4 regions of the Desulfitobacterium elongatum genome follow, and region 3 is predicted to be linked to each of the others. Evidence: riboswitches for the same ligand, from Rfam matches in the RefSeq annotation. Region 3 holds a riboswitch; each other region holds the start of a gene.

Region 1 (4,098 bases), 1.6 Mb from region 3:
TAGGAATACAGAGGATGACCTTTCCTGCATCTTCACGCAGAAAGGCAGGTGAAGTACAATCCCAAGCTGTATAACCTCGAGCTTCGAAGGTTGAACGTATTCCCCCATTCGGGAAGGAGGAGGCATCGGGCTCCCCTTTGATGAGCTCTTTGCCGGAGAACTCCATGATGACGCGTCCATCGTCAGTTGGGGAAATGAAGGAGTCATGTTTTTCCGCTGTGAAACCTGTCATAGGTTGGAACCAGTGGGTGTAGTGCGTGGCCCCTTTTTCAATGGCCCAGTCTTTCATTGCATTAGCGACGACCTCAGCAATCTCTGGTTTAAGAGGCAGTCCTTCGTCAATCGTTTTTCGTAATGCTTTATACGTGTATTTGGGTAGTCGTTCTCTCATTGCCGCGTCATTAAAAACGTTCAGTCCAAAGATATCCATCTCATTTTCCTCCCTAATTTCTGTTAACAAAAAACAGAAAAAGGCCCTCAATAGGATTCCCTTGATCAGAAATCTCTAAAGAGCGCCTTTGCTCTTCGAAAGCCTTATTGATAGGCTAACATATTTCTTGAAAAAACTCAAGAATTGACTTGCAAAATAGATTAACAAAATATTAGTGAGCGCATCTAAGGAACAAACGGCTAGTGCAATTAGAAGTGGCGAAAACGGCGGAACAGCTTAATAGTACCTCAGAAGAATGTATCCAGTTGCAATGATTACCGAGACAATCATAAAGGGAAAACCTATTTTTAAGAACTGCTTATAGGTAATAGGTAAGCCATTCTTCTCAGCAATTCCTGCGACAATAACATTGGCTGAGGCACCGACTAAGGAACCGTTTCCACCGAGGCAAGCACCAAGGGCCAAAGCCCACCACAAGGGCTTTATTTCCTCAGGGCCGAAATCACCGAGGGTCCCTAGTTTTTGAATAAGTGGAATCATGGTTGCCACAAAGGGAATGTTATCCACAAAGGCAGAGAAGATTGCGGAAATCCAGAGGATGAGTATGGCCATCAGGAAGGGATCGCCACCGGTTAAGCCTATGCTCCAATTGGCAACTCGGTCAAGAACTCCCACTTCAACAAGTCCTCCGACCAAGATAAATAATCCGGCAAAGAAGAAGATTGTAGGCCATTCGATCGCTAAAAATACCTCTTCAGGCTCTTCGTGACTGAGGATCATCAAGAGCATCGCGCCTGTCAGAGCAATCGTTGCACTCTCAACGTGGAGAACAGAATGGAGAATAAAACCAAGGATAGTCAATCCAAGAACGAGAAGAGACTTCTTCAGTAAAGCCCAATCCTTGATATAGTCTAATTCATTTTGTTTCATCAACTGTTCAATTGACTCTTGATCCGTAGTTAATTCGCGGCGATAGACAAAGTAGAAGCCAAGGAGTGTAACGGCGAGAATAATAATTACTGGAGGAGCTAAGTTTAGGATAAAGTCGCCAAAGGAAAGTCCAGCAGGTCCGGAAATCATAATATTAGGGGGATCCCCAATGAGGGTAGCTGTTCCACCAATATTACTGGCTAGAATCTGAGTGAGCAGAAAGGGAGTTGGATTAATTTTCAAGGTATCAGCAATGGCAATAGCGACAGGGACAATCAGAAGAACCGTGGTTACATTGTCGAGAAAAGCAGATAATATAGCAGTGAGTAAGGAAAGCGCTAGCAAAAGTTTGGTGGGATTTCCTCCCACCTTTTTAGCAACCCAGATAGCCAGAAAACCAAAGACACCAGAGCGTCGGGTGATATCGACAATAATCATCATCCCTATGAGGAGACCCAGTGTATTCCAATCAATATGATGAATCGCAGTTTCTTGTGATAAAACTCCAAACAGGACGAGGAGTGCTGCACCAGAGGCCGCTGCAACGGCACGAGGAATCTTCTCGAAGACAATAAAAGTATAGGCGACTAGGAAAATTACACAGGTTAGTATGAGCGTCATAAGAAACCTCCATTTTACGATTATATTATTTTAACAGGAATTGTGTTGCTGCAGCTCTTTAAGCTAAGTTTATCCTCCTTTCAATCAGACTAATTCTTAAAAAACAAAAATAGAAAGAGAGCAGTCCAATAAGGAACTGCTCTCCCCTGAGAAGTTCAAAGACTTGTAGCTTGGCGATCCTAGCTGATGTTAGTTATTCATGCAGCCGTAGACCCATAGCTTTAGCGTCCTTCGCTTTCGCGAAGTTTACCCCAACACAAGAACACGTTTTCAATTATTAAAGGCACTTTCATTATACCATAAAATGTCGATGTCGCTCAAGTTATACGATTTTTTGGTTTAAAACCTAGACGAACGTAATCCTTATTCTAGAAGTAAAACAAAAGAAGATAACCCGTAGAAATAACAATAGACACGAGCATTAGTGGAAAGGCTAGTTTCATAAAACCGGCGAAGGTCATTTTATAGCCATTCTTCTCTGCTAAACCTGCCACAATGACATTGGCTGAAGCTCCAATAATCGTTCCGTTTCCACCAAGGCAGGCTCCAAGTGATAAGGCCCACCAAAGCGGTTCGAGGGCTTCTGGGGTCATTCCGCCAAGGGTTCCCATTTGATGAATTAACGGAATCATCGTAGCGACAAAGGGAATATTATCGACAAAGGCGGAGGCAATGGCTGAGAGCCATAGAATGAGCATTCCCGTGAGTTTGAAGTTCCCGGCAGTTACATTGAGTGCCCATTGAGCAAGTCGGTTAATTAACCCGGTCTCAACTAAACCACCGACGACGATGAATAGCCCTGCAAAAAAGAAGAGTGAGGGCCATTCAATTGATAGGAATATATCTTCTGGTTCCTCCTTTGAAATGAGCATCAAAAGAGCTGCGCCAGACAGGGCAATCGTGGCGGACTCTAAATGCAACATCTGATGAAGTATGAATCCAAGGATTGTCAAACCAAGAACTAAAAGACTCTTTCTTAAGAGCGCATAATCTTTGATCTCTTCAAGAGGGTTAACTTGCGTAACTTTTTGTTTCACCTCGTCACTCACTTTTAGTTTATTGCGATAGAGAAAATAGAAAATTAGCATAGTGACGATATGTATGACAATAATCACAGGAGTTAGGTTGACTAAAAAGTCCATAAATCCAAGATGAGTTTGACTTCCAATCATGATGTTGGGTGGATCCCCGATTAATGTGGCTGTTCCGCCAATATTGCTCGCTAAAATCTGACTCATGAGGAAGGGGATTGGGTTGAGTCCCATAGCTCCTGCGATAGTGAAGGTAATGGGAACAATAAGTAAAACCGTGGTGACATTGTCAAGGAAGGCCGAAAGAAGTGCTGTAATCGTAGCTAAAGAAATTAATATCCGGATTGGTTCACCTTTCGAAATCTGAACTGCTTTTACCGCTAAGTACTGGAAAACACCCGTCTTCCGAGTAATTCCTACGATAATCATCATTCCGATCAATAGGCCGAGTGTATTCCAATCAATATGTTCGATGGCCACTTCCTGGGAAAGAACGCCTATAAGGATTAAGATCATCCCGCCCAACAAGGCTGCAATGGCACGATGAACCTTCTCAGACATGATAAGAGCATAGGTTAGGATAAATACGACAAGTGCAATGCTCGCCAAATGATTCACTCCCCTTTAAGTGCTTAGACCTTCCGTATATTTTACCTCAGACAAACGGGTATGAAAAGGGAAAATCTGCTTAGATCCAAATTAACTTGGTTTCAAACAATGTAAATCCTTCATAATGCTAATCATTATTTAAATATAACCTAGCTTGCCTCGTTGGGTTGCGTTTTATTTAAGTTGATTAGGTGTATAGTTTTCTTCCTTTAGAGGATAATAATTTTGTTTACTTTATCTTGTAAAGGAGGTTAAGCTCTTGTTTAAACACATCAAAGATATGGAATATACAGTTCATGTCGATCGACCCGACCCGAGGTTTGCGAATCTTTTATTAGAACAATTTGGGGGACCCCATGGGGAACTTAAAGCTGCGATGCAATACATGTCCCAAAGTTTGGGCTGTAATGATCCTAAAATCAGAGATTTGCTTCAAGATATTGCGGCTGAAGAAATGAGTCACTTGGAGATGGTAGGGGAATCGATTGCAATGCTTCTTGGTCCTACGGACAAGGT
Region 2 (4,098 bases), 290 kb from region 3:
GAGTAACCCTTCTGTACCCGCTGCTTTAAAGTCCCTAAGCGCACGGGTTGCCGTGATAGTTTCCCGTGTTAGCTGGCTAAGAGTTTTTGTACCTTCTACTCTTCCCTGTGCTATATCCTCCAGTTTATTAAACTGGCCAGCAAAGTTATTTGCCTGAAGAATTAAGCCAGACTCAGTAGGGTCAAGTAAATGGCTAATAAACTCAGCGTGCTCAGCCATTTGCCTATTCCAAAACTTTTCCTCTTCCAGAGCTTCCTGAGCAAAATTAACGACCATGCGCTGTTGCAAGCGTTCTAATTGATGAATATAGAGTAGCGCTTCTCTCCGGATATGAATTAATAATAAAGGGAAATTGAAAGTGAACAATTTACATTGCAGCATCCCATCAAGTATATTGGTCTTAAATTGAACCAAAGTACTAGCTAAACCAATTGCTTTCTGATTTAAGACAGCGACTTGGGCCTCTAGGTGTGATTGGTTAATCCCTGCATTGGGGCACAGTCTGAGTTCTTCTGTCGTAATAATTGATTCGATGCTAATACCGGAAAGCTCCTCGGTAATTTGTTCTGCCCGTAGAGTTTTATCTGTTATCCATTCCCCGGAGTTTAATGTTTCCTCGCTAACTACCCCATTAGCTAAGATTAAAGCCTCTTGTAAGACTTCGGCAAATTTACACTTAAACATATCTGCCTGTTGCGCAAATGCGGCATCTTTTGCTACAAAACCAGCTTCCAGAAATATTGAGTGTTCCTTCATAATCCGCCCAAAAAAGAGGTGTAGTTCTAGTGATTCCCGGACAAAATCTCCTGGTTGTAACAGTGCGTTCAAACAAATCCCTCCTCGATGCTTCTTATGCTAAGTCGCATCATTGTATGAATCCAATTAATCCCACCACCTCAAAATGTTAAGAATCTCATGCGGTTGGATTCCTATCAGTAATCGACGTTCTGAATAACGATTTATTGCTTTTGACAGGAAGAAGGAAAAACTGCACCTCCTCTTGTCAGACATAAATACTTTATCACATGTCTAACATTTGGGGTGCAGTTCAGAAGGGTGAGGGCTGTCCAAAGTTATCGACTATAATTGCTTAGCAATACTGTTTAACTCTTCAGCCATCGAAGTTATTTCTTCTATGCTCGCTGTTATCTCTTCTGTAGCGGCCGCTTGTTCCTGACTTGAATGTAAGGAACTTTCGCTCTTTTCACTTACTATTGTTACGTTAGCTTTAATACTATCTGTTAGCTTCTTGATTTTAGGAACTGTGCTCTTTGACTGTTCGGAGAGTTTTCGGATTTCTTCTGCAACAACCCCAAAACCTCTACCAGCTTCACCAGCCCTAGCGGCTTCAATAGCAGCGTTCAACCCAAGCATTTTTGTTTCATCCGCAATTTCCTTAATAAATACTGACACTTCATTAATTTCATCTGAAAGACTAGTTATTCCTTTGATATCTTTATTAAGTTCCTGCTCATTTGTATGTATTTGTGTTGCTGAGGCGGCTAATTGCTCTAAAGCAGCAGAAATTCCAGAGAGACCGTTATCTAGATTTTCGGACATATCACGCAACTGAGCTGCTGTCTTTTTTGGTATAACCATCCCAAAAGTAGCCACAACTTCATTTTCATTGTCTTCATCAAATAATGGATAACTTGCAACAAAAAGCGGTATCCCATACCTACTGGCATCAACCTCTGCTACTGTCATTTGCTTGGTTTTAATGGCTTTAAATGCATTATCGTCTTCTTTCAATTCGTCCCCAATTTGGTTAACTGGCAAATCAAATACTTTAGAAGACTGTCTATGGATATACTTCTGCAAGTCAGTCATATACAATAGAACACCTTCTGGAAACATCTCTGCCAGAATTGGGGCAAAATGATCAAATGCAGCATCAATAGGATGCAAAAGTGGATAATAAGTAGAAAAAGCTCCTATAGCATCTCCAGATTCATCAACTATAGGAATGGAGGTTACTAAAAACCTCATTCCAAATAAAGATCTCGGGACTTTCTCTGTTATTATCTTTTTTTGAGAAGCCGCTCTGCAAGCACTGGTTTCACTCCTAACCCTTGAACCCACACTTAAAACATCAATATCAAAAACATCAGAAGCATTTTTCCAAATTACTTTATCTCCTTCAGTAATCATATACATGGGTCTATTATGTACTGCCTTTGCTTGTACTTCAGCAAACATTTTTAAAGCATTCGATTCATTTACAGAAAGCATAATGCCAACTCTCTTTCATATTAAATTAGAATCTCATTTTTTAATTCTAAAGCATTCAATAATAGGATTAACCGTTGATTGATTTTAGCAATTCCATAGATACTATTTGCTCCAATGGTGGCAATCTCTGTGCTAAGCGTTTCAATTGCTTGTTCGTTAATTTTTACTACCTCAGAAACATCGTCAACAATAATTCCTAAATTGATTCCTTCTAATTCAAGTATAAGAAGCCTATGATCAATACCATTCCCCGATTGCGCAAAGCAGAATTTTTTCTTAAGATCAATGACCGGTATTACTTTACCTCGTAAATTAATAACTCCTTCCATGAAAGCAGATGTATTGGGTATTTTGGTGATTTTTGGTATCCGGACTATTTCCTTTGTGCAGAAAATATCAATACCATATTCTTGTTCCCCTAAGGTAAAAATAACAAATTGATTAATACCCAAAGATATACCTCCTACTCTATTTTTTTATAGGCCTCAATAACGGAATTTTTGTTGTTTTTCAAACCACCATTGTTCCCACTTGGCAATAAAAAAGTCGCTCTAATAAAGAGTGACAAAAATTGGTTTCGGTAACCTGGCAACCATCAGCATAACCTGGAAGGCCCAATAGCTTTGCGTCCTTGGCTTTAGCCAAGTTTGCCTTTGTCACATATATCGATTATAAAATCCGAAAATATAAGAATTTGTATAATATTTCTACATCAAGGATTATAATCCTTCATAAATATCAAAATTGTTTAATGAAGCATGGTGACAATTACTAACTAAAGTGTTAGTAATATTTAATAAAGGTAGTAGATTAAACTTATGACTTTATAAGTTTATGTGAATAAGAAGGATGGCAATTTTAATATAGGTTTAGTAGGAACAAAGTTAGTCCACTATGTATCAACTCTAAAATGGTGTTGCCTTATTGCTGAAAACTTTGTCTGCTGATTTGTCAGACAAGGTACGAAAAATACCGGATATTTAGGGTGCTTAATAAGAAAAATGGTTTACTCCACATAAATAAACAAAACCCGCAAATCCAGTGATATCACTGCTTTGCGGGTTTTCCCAATTTCTTATTTGGTCGGAGCGACACGATTTGAACATGCGGACCCTTTAGAACCTTTTAGCAACCTCTTGAGCCTTAGCGATTGCATTGGCTTTTATTTCTTCCGCTTTATCAGGTGTTGCATTTGCACCTTCTACAATAATAGATTCCTTATCGGTAATTCCAATAAAAGAGAGTATCGTATTGATATATTTATCTCCCATTTCAAGCCCAACAGCAGGGCCACTGGAGTATACCCCTCCTCTAGCTTGGATGTGAACAGCTTTTTTATCAGTTAGTAATCCAACGGGTCCATTCTCTGTATATTTAAATGTCTTACCTGCAATACAAATGTTATCGATGTAAGCTTTCATCTTTGGAGGTACTGTGAAATTCCAAAATGGGGTAACAAATATATACTTATCCGCGGCTAAAAACTGCTCTAATAAAGCATTCATTGCAGATATTTTCTTCTGCTCAACTGGAGTTAATCCGTCAAATGAACTACCCTTTGCAAATTTATCCCATGCGCTAAATACATCTTCATCAATTAAGGGAATATCCATTTTGTATAGGTCTAAATTGATAATCTCGTCATTGGGATTAGCGTTTTTGTATTCCTCAATAAAGGTACTTCCTACTGATAAACTGAGGGACTGTTCCTGGGATTTTGGATTTGCTGTAATATACAATACTTTTGACATTGCTGTATTCTCCTTTTCATTGTTGAACATCTTTTTAATAAAATTGAACATTTTCACCCTACCTTTAAATAAATTGCAATCTAATAACCGTTGAATAGTTCTATAGTTAGGTGGC
Region 3 (4,098 bases):
AACCGGTAAACGTCAATCAACGAGTATGGATACCGTCTATCGATTAGCTAAAGCCCTCGATGTCCCTATATCTTCTATCTTTACCGAGGAATCTAGCGCGAGTCTCCCGACATCTTATAAGCAAGCCAATGATTTTTCTCATTTAGTCATTAATGAGGAAAGCCTACCTTATCTGCCTACTCTTCAAAAAGCCCAAAAGGCAGGCCTTACACCCGATCTTTTGAATGAGCTAATCGATTTGATTCTTCGTATGCGCTTGAACTAAGTCTCCTCTCCTAGACACAACAATAAAATGCCCTCTCATGGTAGAATCATTCTGATTCTACCATGAGAGGGCATCACCCCAGATAGGAAGTCTTGGTAGGCTACTTTCAGAGTTAGATCGGTCGCGGTGTTCGTCTGCAGAATATACTGAACCTCAGAGGCGAAACGCGAATTCGAGAAAAGAAGTTATAATGCGATAAAAAAGGAGCTCACAGCCCTATCAGGATGTTGAACTCCTTTTCTTTAGATTGCCAGAATCTTCTCTTCCTTACTCTTTTTAGCTTCTGTTGATCGTAGACTAGCAATATTCATGAGTTGTTCCATTGTATTCAGGGGATCATCAGCACGCTCTTCATGTCGCTGTCCCCCAATTACTCCTGCCGAAATACTTATCTCTATTCCATATGAAAAATCGTGCCTACCAATAATATCCGTCAAACTGTAAGCTAAGGCTGCTGCTTCGTCCAAGTGTGCTGGTAACAAAAGAGCAAATTCATCTCCTCCGAAACGGCACAAAAAGGCCTCCGAAGGAATATTTTCGCTTAACACTTTGCTCACTTCGACTAAAATAATGTCCCCTACTGTATGACCGTAAGTTTTATCAATTACACCAAAATTGTTTAAATCTAAAAAAATAATGCTGATTTCTTGCTTATTTCCTAGGAGTCGAACACCGTGATAGTATATGTAATCACTCTTATAAAGCCCGGTTAGCAAGTCAGTATGGGACGCTAAATGTATATCGAGCAGATTGCGGGATAGAATACCGGATAACAGTCCTTCCTCCTGAACCAATAACACATCCAATCCTGTATCTTCAAAAAGTTCTTTGGCCTCCCAAAGCGGCATTTCTGCAGGAATGATTACTGGTTCCTGGCACATAGCGTCGGCAACAATTCTATTGGGATGCGTTCTCAGTAAATCCTTGTATGTTATTACTCCAACCAGATTATCTGCGTCCATTACCGGACAACAACCATTTCCCGATTCCAATAGATATGACCTAATCTTGGACACTCCATCCAAAACATTAACCGCTGAAAATTCTTTAGAATAGATATTTGCAACTCGCTTCACGTTTATCATAAATCGATAGATTTGCTGACGTGCACAGTTATGTTGACATGGGCTTTAATAATCATGCTTGCGTCAACTATCCTTTCTCCCTCCTCAATAATAAATTGACTTAATTTTTCTTCCTCGATCATCTTGATAAGAGCATTGCGTACTACGATGGCCTCTATGACCGGGTGATTAACCTTAATGATTTTGTATTGATCTGGGCTAAGGACATCGACCATCCTTTTCACTGCCTCCGGACCGATAGGTGCATCTCGACCCACAATTAAAACGTCTTGCATGGGAGGCATTTCAAATTCAGTAAGGTGCATTTGAATCTCTGCTCTTTTGGGTTCTTTCACAATACCCACGGTAAGACCTCCATTTGAAAAATATATTTTAACCCTAGAATTAGTTTATCTCAAATAATCATTACCATTCTTAATAAAAAACACCGCCTGGCTGCGGTTCAACTCACAAACTCGTGAAGTGCAATTATGAATCACTCCAGACCAATTTTCAACACATTATTTGTATCATAATCCATAATCTACTATTTTTCAACTATTTCTGAAATTTTAATTCTTACCAGGAAGGCAGTTTGAATAATAGCCCCCACTAATTTTCATCTTAGCCGCATTTGGTCCAATCTCCGTTATAACCTCCCTTCTGTATTAAATTTCATATATAGACAATTTACGCTAAAGGCTTTATAATTTTTAAAACAATGGAAATATTTATCATACTATGAAGAGCAAAATTGTCGAAAGACAATGACGCAAAGCTAAAGGGTCTAATGCATTAGCAATGATAGCCAGCTGCCAGGAGATTTACTTCCTGGTATTTTATTTTTCTAATTGGTTACGTTTATTCCATTTACACCAAAGGTTTTGAACAAAGAATTAAACCACACTAAATTTGGAATGGATTCGCACGGGGTTAAACAGTTTGTATAACTGGGGGGTTAAACTTGAAGAAAATACTTGTGGCTGACGACGAAAGAGCCTTAAGGATGCTAATTACCGGAACATTGGAAATAGGTGACTTTTCAGTGGTTGAAGCCGATAATGGCATGGATGCTTGGAAAATAATTACCCAGGAAAGACTCGATCTTGTGATTCTAGATGTTATGATGCCGGGAATGACAGGTTATGAAGTTTGCCGATTGATCAAATCTACCCATGGACTGCAGAAAATTAAAGTAATAATCCTTACGGCTAAGGGACAGCAATCCGATAAAGAGGCAGCGCGGGAGGCACTTGCTGACTTTTATATCGCCAAACCGTTTAGCCCGGCCCAGCTGTTATCTATTGTGGAAGAGATTTTGGGAGATTAAAAAATATGAAGAGAAAAATCATATATAGAAACGTTTTAATGGCGGAACAACTGCGTAGGGAAAACGATGAACTGGCATACCTCAATGCTCAACTCATAAATAAACAAGCTGAGCTCCAGGAACAGAAAGCAATCGTCGAAGAACTCAATGCCCAATTAGAAAAGGAAAGCAACAAGAATCAAAAGCAAAAGGATACCCTGCAGGCGATCATCGACTCAATAGAGACCGGTATCGCCATGATTGATACTACTGGCAAAACAATCTTTATGAATAAGTTTTGGCGAAGGATCTTTCGTTACGATAATGGGAACGATGGTATGCATACTAGCTCGTGGGGCAATTTTGATGCCGACAGTTTAATCCGAAAGGTTGTTGCCGGGTCGACTAACGCCGAGCAAATACTAGCAAGGCTAAGTGAGTCGCTGGATAACTTTGATAAAAATTACCGAGAGGAATTAGAATATAGTGAATTTGCACATAGGTACTGCAGGATCTCTTCAGAACCTTGCCACTCCTCCGACAACCAAGCACTTGGACGGATTTTCCGTTTCCGAGATATTACTCGTTATAAGGAAATTGATTTACTCAAATCGGAATTGATCAGCACTGTGAGTCATGAACTGAGGACCCCAATGAGTAGTATTATGGGTTTTTCTGAACTGCTTTTGACTCGTCAGTTGTCACCGGAGCGTTCAAAGCAATACATTGAGATAATTCACGAACAAGCCGACCGATTAACAAAGCTCATTAGTGACTTCTTAGACATCCAGCGCATGGAAAGTGGCAAGCAAATCTTCGACAAGCAGCGCATCAATTTTGAAGAGGTCATTAGTCAAACAAGTGAATTATTTGGCAATACCGGAGAAAAACATAAGATTATTTTTAACTTCGACCAATTAGAACCCATTTTCATTTATGGTGATCGTGATAAATTGTTACAAGTAATGTCCAATCTATTGTCCAACGCCATTAAATATAGCCCCCGGGGAGGAGAAATTTCCATCAGAGTTCTAGTCCATGATGATATGCTTCAAGTCAGTATTACGGATCATGGTTTAGGGATACCTGAGGAAGCAAAAACAAAGCTTTTTGAAAAGTTCTTCAGAGTGAATAATAACGACCGCCGTGAAATTGGTGGGACAGGATTGGGGTTGGCCATTTGCAAGGAAATTATACAAGCTCATAATGGGATAATCTGGGTTGAGTCACTCTATGGCGTGGGAAGTACTTTCCATTTTACTCTTCCGATTGAGCAACCAGCTTCATCATGGTCTCAAAGCACCTTTATAATTAAAGAACACCCTATGATCAACGAATATGGAAAACATTCAATTCTGATTGTTGAAGATGATGAGAATTTAGCGAACCTAGTTGAAACAATTCTTAAAGAAGACGGTTTTACCATACATACTGTAAACAGTGGAGAAGAGGCCCTTAGA
Region 4 (4,098 bases), 2.4 Mb from region 3:
TTCAAGGTAAAGCCATCCCTTTGTAAACGATTAACCATTTCATACGCTAAAGCTGTCCGATGAAGTCTGAGTTCCTTAAGACGGGACTGAAAGCTTTGATTCTTCATCGACTCTGGCTTAAAATAGCCCAACAGATGGACTTCTCGGCCCCTATACGCTGTGACAAGCTCAACTCCTGGAATTATGTGAATGCCCTGTCTCTCTCCTAACTTTACTGCTTCTACGACTCCGTTTGTGGTTTCATGATCTGTTAAGGAAAGAACACGAATTCCCTGTTCAGCCGCGACACGAATCACGTCACGAACAGAAAGCGAGCCATCGGACTCTTCGGTATGGACGTGTAAATCTATATACGTGCGATCCACCCCCCATACATTTTTCGCACTGTTACAGTCATTGTTATCGTATTCTTTTTTTATAGTTATAATCCTGCTTAAAAACCTCATAGGATTATTATAAGTATTTCTTACATATTAGTCCTCTATTTGTCCTCTTATTTTTGATATTTTCGTTTGGGGGAAATATAATTCTTTAACACATAACTTTTCTTAGTTTTTGTTCAAGTTTTTATCTATAACTTCTATGACGTCTGTTGACACATAACCCACCTTCAAGTATAATAGCTTTTGTCACTATTCATTCATTTTAGATGACCTAGGGGATTAGTTTAATGGTAGAACAGCGGTCTCCAAAACCGTTAGTGTGGGTTCAACTCCTGCATCCCCTGCCAAAAGAAACCTAGACACCGCAAGCCTTTGCGGTGTTTTTTATTGTACTGCTATTTACCTATTTCTACCTCAATATAACTTTTTTTATGTCTTTGAGCACGTTTTGGGCACGTTCTTTGTTGCCAAATCGATAAAAATAAAGGCCTAGACAATAGGTACCTCCCCTTATCCTGGGAAGTAGCTACTGTCTAGGCCTCTGTCGTGCAGTGCGCCTATTACTCGAGAATAGATTCTATAAAGACTGTTCGTTCCTCAACTAAATTATATTCCTTTGCTTTGACAGATGATAGCTCTTCGTTACCTAGTAACACTCTGACGATAGGACGCATAGGCAAACTTCTGTTTTGATCAACGATAATCCCAATCTCACCCGTATTGAGCTTTACCGTACATCCTGTTGGATATGCTGCTATATGCTTTAAGAAGGTAACGACAAGGTCATGTGGGAAGAAATTATTTGCTGCTCCCATGACAACTTCAATTGCTTCATACGGTAAAATTCGAGAACTCCCTGGACTATCATTTACTAAGTTATCATAGAAATCTGCCAACCCAACAATTTGCGCTAAGTTATGGATACGGTCGCCCGCAAGTTCACGAGGGTATCCCGTTCCGTTCATCCATTCGTGATGCTGAAATGCGATGTGAGCACTCAAGAGACTTAATTCCCGTTTGACTCGGAGAATTTCAAATCCTTCTTCTGTGTGTGTCTTATACAGTTCAAGTTCTTTTGGTGTAAAAGGTTCTCTCTTGCATAGGAGTTCTTTCGGTAACTTTATCGTTCCAATATCGTGAAACAAGGCTCCTATTGCTAAAGCCTCTAAATTCTCTTTCTCCAGACCGGCCGCTTTTCCTAAAATCGTTGCTAATACACAAACACTCACGGAATGAGCAAAAACTTGGTTATCATAACTTCGCATGTCAGCAAGACTTAAAAAAATATCTTTTTGTGAGAAAATGTCCTCAATAATATTATTGACAGCTTTTTTAATTTTAAAGCCATCAAAGTCTTTTCCAATCCGGACGGCTTCAGCGGAATGCTCTAGCGAGATCATTGCTTCTCGTCGATGTTCTTCAGAAATCACATCCTCAATTTGGATATCCTTTGTTTCCTCATCGTCTATGTAAATGATGTTAATGCCCAAATCCCGCAACCGATTTGTATACAAGTCGCTAAGAGCAACTCCTCTACCAAGCAAGACACGTCCATCATGGGAATAGATGGTGCGTCCTAGTACATCTCCTTTGTTGATTCGATTGATACTTAACTGTCGCAATTAAACCTTCCTTTCACAAAAAAAATCGCCATGCAAAAGTAAGCATGGCGACAACTTCTTAAAATAGAGCAAATTCGGCGGCTTGGCAGTCATTAGTTTTTATAAACTAGAAGACCCATAGCTTTGCGTCCTTGACTTTCGCCAAGTTTGCCATTGTCGATGCTTTTGAGCTTTAAATTAGGATAAATAACTTTAAATACGATTATAACATAGTTTACTTTAAGTTAATTCAGAAAAAAACATTTTTGTTTTTTTAAAGTAAAGTATTTTTCAAGACATCTGCCCGTAATTTTGGCCATAAAGCCAGATACATAGAATACATATAGATTGTTTGCTCTGGATATGGTAATAAGTTTATTTAACCAGGCTTTACGCCTGGTTTACTTATCTAACTATCTCCTTACCTGCCTAATAGCACCGCTACAATCATGAATACAGACGTGAGAAAGCACTGTATGAATACTTACGATGAATTTATTAAATAATACTTAAGAAAGGGTGATGACTTTGAAAGATCGCTTTACCTTTGGTTTCTATTCTGGTGTGGTAGCTGGTTTAATCATGAATGTTCTAAATCTTATATCTTATTACGTCTTAAATATTGCTACTCTACGATACCTTGATTTTATGGCAATTATCGTTTATGGGAACAAACCGATGAATACTTTTGATAGCATTTTGGCGTTAATCATCCACTTAGGTTTTACTGGCATGTGTGGAGTACTTTATGTATATATCGTTCCTTTGATTAGAACACAAAATCATATGTTCAAGGGTATTCTCTTTGGACTTACAATTTTTTTGCTTACTTATTCAATAACGTTTTTATTTAAGGTAAATGATCTTATGATTATTCCACCATATACTGTGGCATCAAATACAATTACTGCATCAATCTATGGCCTTGTCCTGGCGAAACTATATAAAAATAATATTAGAATTGACTAAAATAAGTTCAAAGAAAACCCGGCTTCGCCGAACCTTTTAAGCACTCATCCAGAAAGGCGAAGTCGTTGGTTGCCCTTGTGTACCGTGAAAGTTATACTTTCTGATATACAAAAAAATGACCCGAGGAATGACTTCCCCGAGTTGTTGGCTGAGAATATGCTGAAAAGCTTTCGCTTTGCTAAACTAAAATGCCAATTCCCCCAACCCTTAAATATCGATATGATAATCCTTTATCTTACGGTATAGGGTAGTCTTGCTCAAGCCCAATATGCTCGCGGCGGCACGCACATTATTCCCGGTTAAAGACAAGGCTTTTTTTATCATTTCTTCCTCCGTTTCTTGTAAAGAGGAAAAGGACTGGAACTTCCCTAACTTTTCATTTGGCCGCGGCATATCCAAATTTCTATATACGCTTGCAGGCATATCCTGCGGCTTGATCACTTGCCCCTCACAAATATTTGCAGCGTAAAGCATGGCGTTTTTCAACTGTCTAACATTCCCCGGCCAGGCGTAATTGAGCAAGAACGCTTCCACCTCTTTATTCAGTTTGAGCGGTGCGCGCCCCTCTTTTTCGCAGATTTTCTCAAGGAAATGGTTCGCAATCAGCAAAATATCCTTGTCTCGTTCCCGGAGCGGCGGCAGATCCAATTCCAGAGTTTCCAGCCGGTAATATAAGTCAGCGCGAAATTTCTTTTCCTGCACCAGTTGAAAAAGGTCTATATTGGTCGCCGCGATCAAGCGGAAGTCCACGTGAATGTCTTTATTGCTGCCTAAACGCATGACTTTTTTGTCTTCCAGCACGCGCAAAAAAGATGGCTGAATTTCCAAAGGCATATCGCCAATTTCATCCAAAAATAACGTGCCGTCTTTCGCCAACTCGATTTTGCCCAACCGGCCTTTATTTTCGGCACCGGTGAAAGCCCCGCCTACATATCCGAACAATTCGCTGGCAATCAGGTTGCTGGGAAGGGCGGCGCAATTGATCGCGACAAAAGGCCCGCTTCTTCCACTGGCCTGATGAATGGCATGGGCAAACATTTCCTTTCCTGTACCACTTTCTCCGGTAAGTAGAATGCCGCTGTCGGTCTGCGTAAAACGTGCGGCCTTCCGGACCACGTTTTGAATTTGCTGGCTCTCGCCCAAGA

Evidence for each region. A riboswitch is a leader RNA that binds a small molecule or an ion and turns the genes downstream of it on or off. The one in region 3 is predicted to bind cyclic di-GMP.
Region 1: linked by a shared signal. The riboswitch ahead of ACZ42W_RS18115 (ArsB/NhaD family transporter) and the one ahead of ACZ42W_RS02670 (response regulator transcription factor) in region 3 are both predicted to bind cyclic di-GMP.
Region 2: linked by a shared signal. The riboswitch ahead of ACZ42W_RS01370 (chemotaxis protein CheW) and the one ahead of ACZ42W_RS02670 (response regulator transcription factor) in region 3 are both predicted to bind cyclic di-GMP.
Region 4: linked by a shared signal. The riboswitch ahead of ACZ42W_RS13980 (HD-GYP domain-containing protein) and the one ahead of ACZ42W_RS02670 (response regulator transcription factor) in region 3 are both predicted to bind cyclic di-GMP.

The regions. Positions count from the first base shown of each region.
Region 1 covers NZ_AP038772.1:3,813,579-3,817,676, reverse strand. Annotated here, with positions in the region: gene ACZ42W_RS18120 (glutamine synthetase III family protein) at 1-430, opposite strand, end outside; gene ACZ42W_RS18115 (ArsB/NhaD family transporter) at 668-1,942, opposite strand; cyclic di-GMP riboswitch class I at 2,104-2,203, opposite strand; gene ACZ42W_RS18110 (ArsB/NhaD family transporter) at 2,311-3,534, opposite strand; gene ACZ42W_RS18105 (manganese catalase family protein) at 3,842-4,098, shown strand, end outside.
Region 2 covers NZ_AP038772.1:301,864-305,961, reverse strand. Annotated here, with positions in the region: gene ACZ42W_RS01380 (DUF2935 domain-containing protein) at 1-828, opposite strand, end outside; gene ACZ42W_RS01375 (methyl-accepting chemotaxis protein) at 1,081-2,232, opposite strand; gene ACZ42W_RS01370 (chemotaxis protein CheW) at 2,253-2,684, opposite strand; cyclic di-GMP riboswitch class I at 2,809-2,894, opposite strand; gene ACZ42W_RS01365 (FMN-dependent NADH-azoreductase) at 3,348-3,983, opposite strand.
Region 3 covers NZ_AP038772.1:595,990-600,087, reverse strand. Annotated here, with positions in the region: gene ACZ42W_RS02690 (helix-turn-helix domain-containing protein) at 1-265, shown strand, start outside; gene ACZ42W_RS02685 (GGDEF domain-containing protein) at 508-1,227, opposite strand; partial or broken gene ACZ42W_RS02680 (hypothetical protein) at 1,237-1,350, opposite strand; gene ACZ42W_RS02675 (hypothetical protein) at 1,347-1,694, opposite strand; cyclic di-GMP riboswitch class I at 2,067-2,149, shown strand; gene ACZ42W_RS02670 (response regulator transcription factor) at 2,294-2,659, shown strand; gene ACZ42W_RS02665 (ATP-binding protein) at 2,665-4,098, shown strand, end outside.
Region 4 covers NZ_AP038772.1:3,003,777-3,007,874, forward strand. Annotated here, with positions in the region: gene ACZ42W_RS13970 (PHP domain-containing protein) at 1-365, opposite strand, end outside; tRNA gene ACZ42W_RS13975 (tRNA-Trp) at 657-730, shown strand; gene ACZ42W_RS13980 (HD-GYP domain-containing protein) at 944-2,005, opposite strand; cyclic di-GMP riboswitch class I at 2,079-2,167, opposite strand; gene ACZ42W_RS13985 (hypothetical protein) at 2,513-2,953, shown strand; gene ACZ42W_RS13990 (sigma-54 interaction domain-containing protein) at 3,161-4,098, opposite strand, start outside.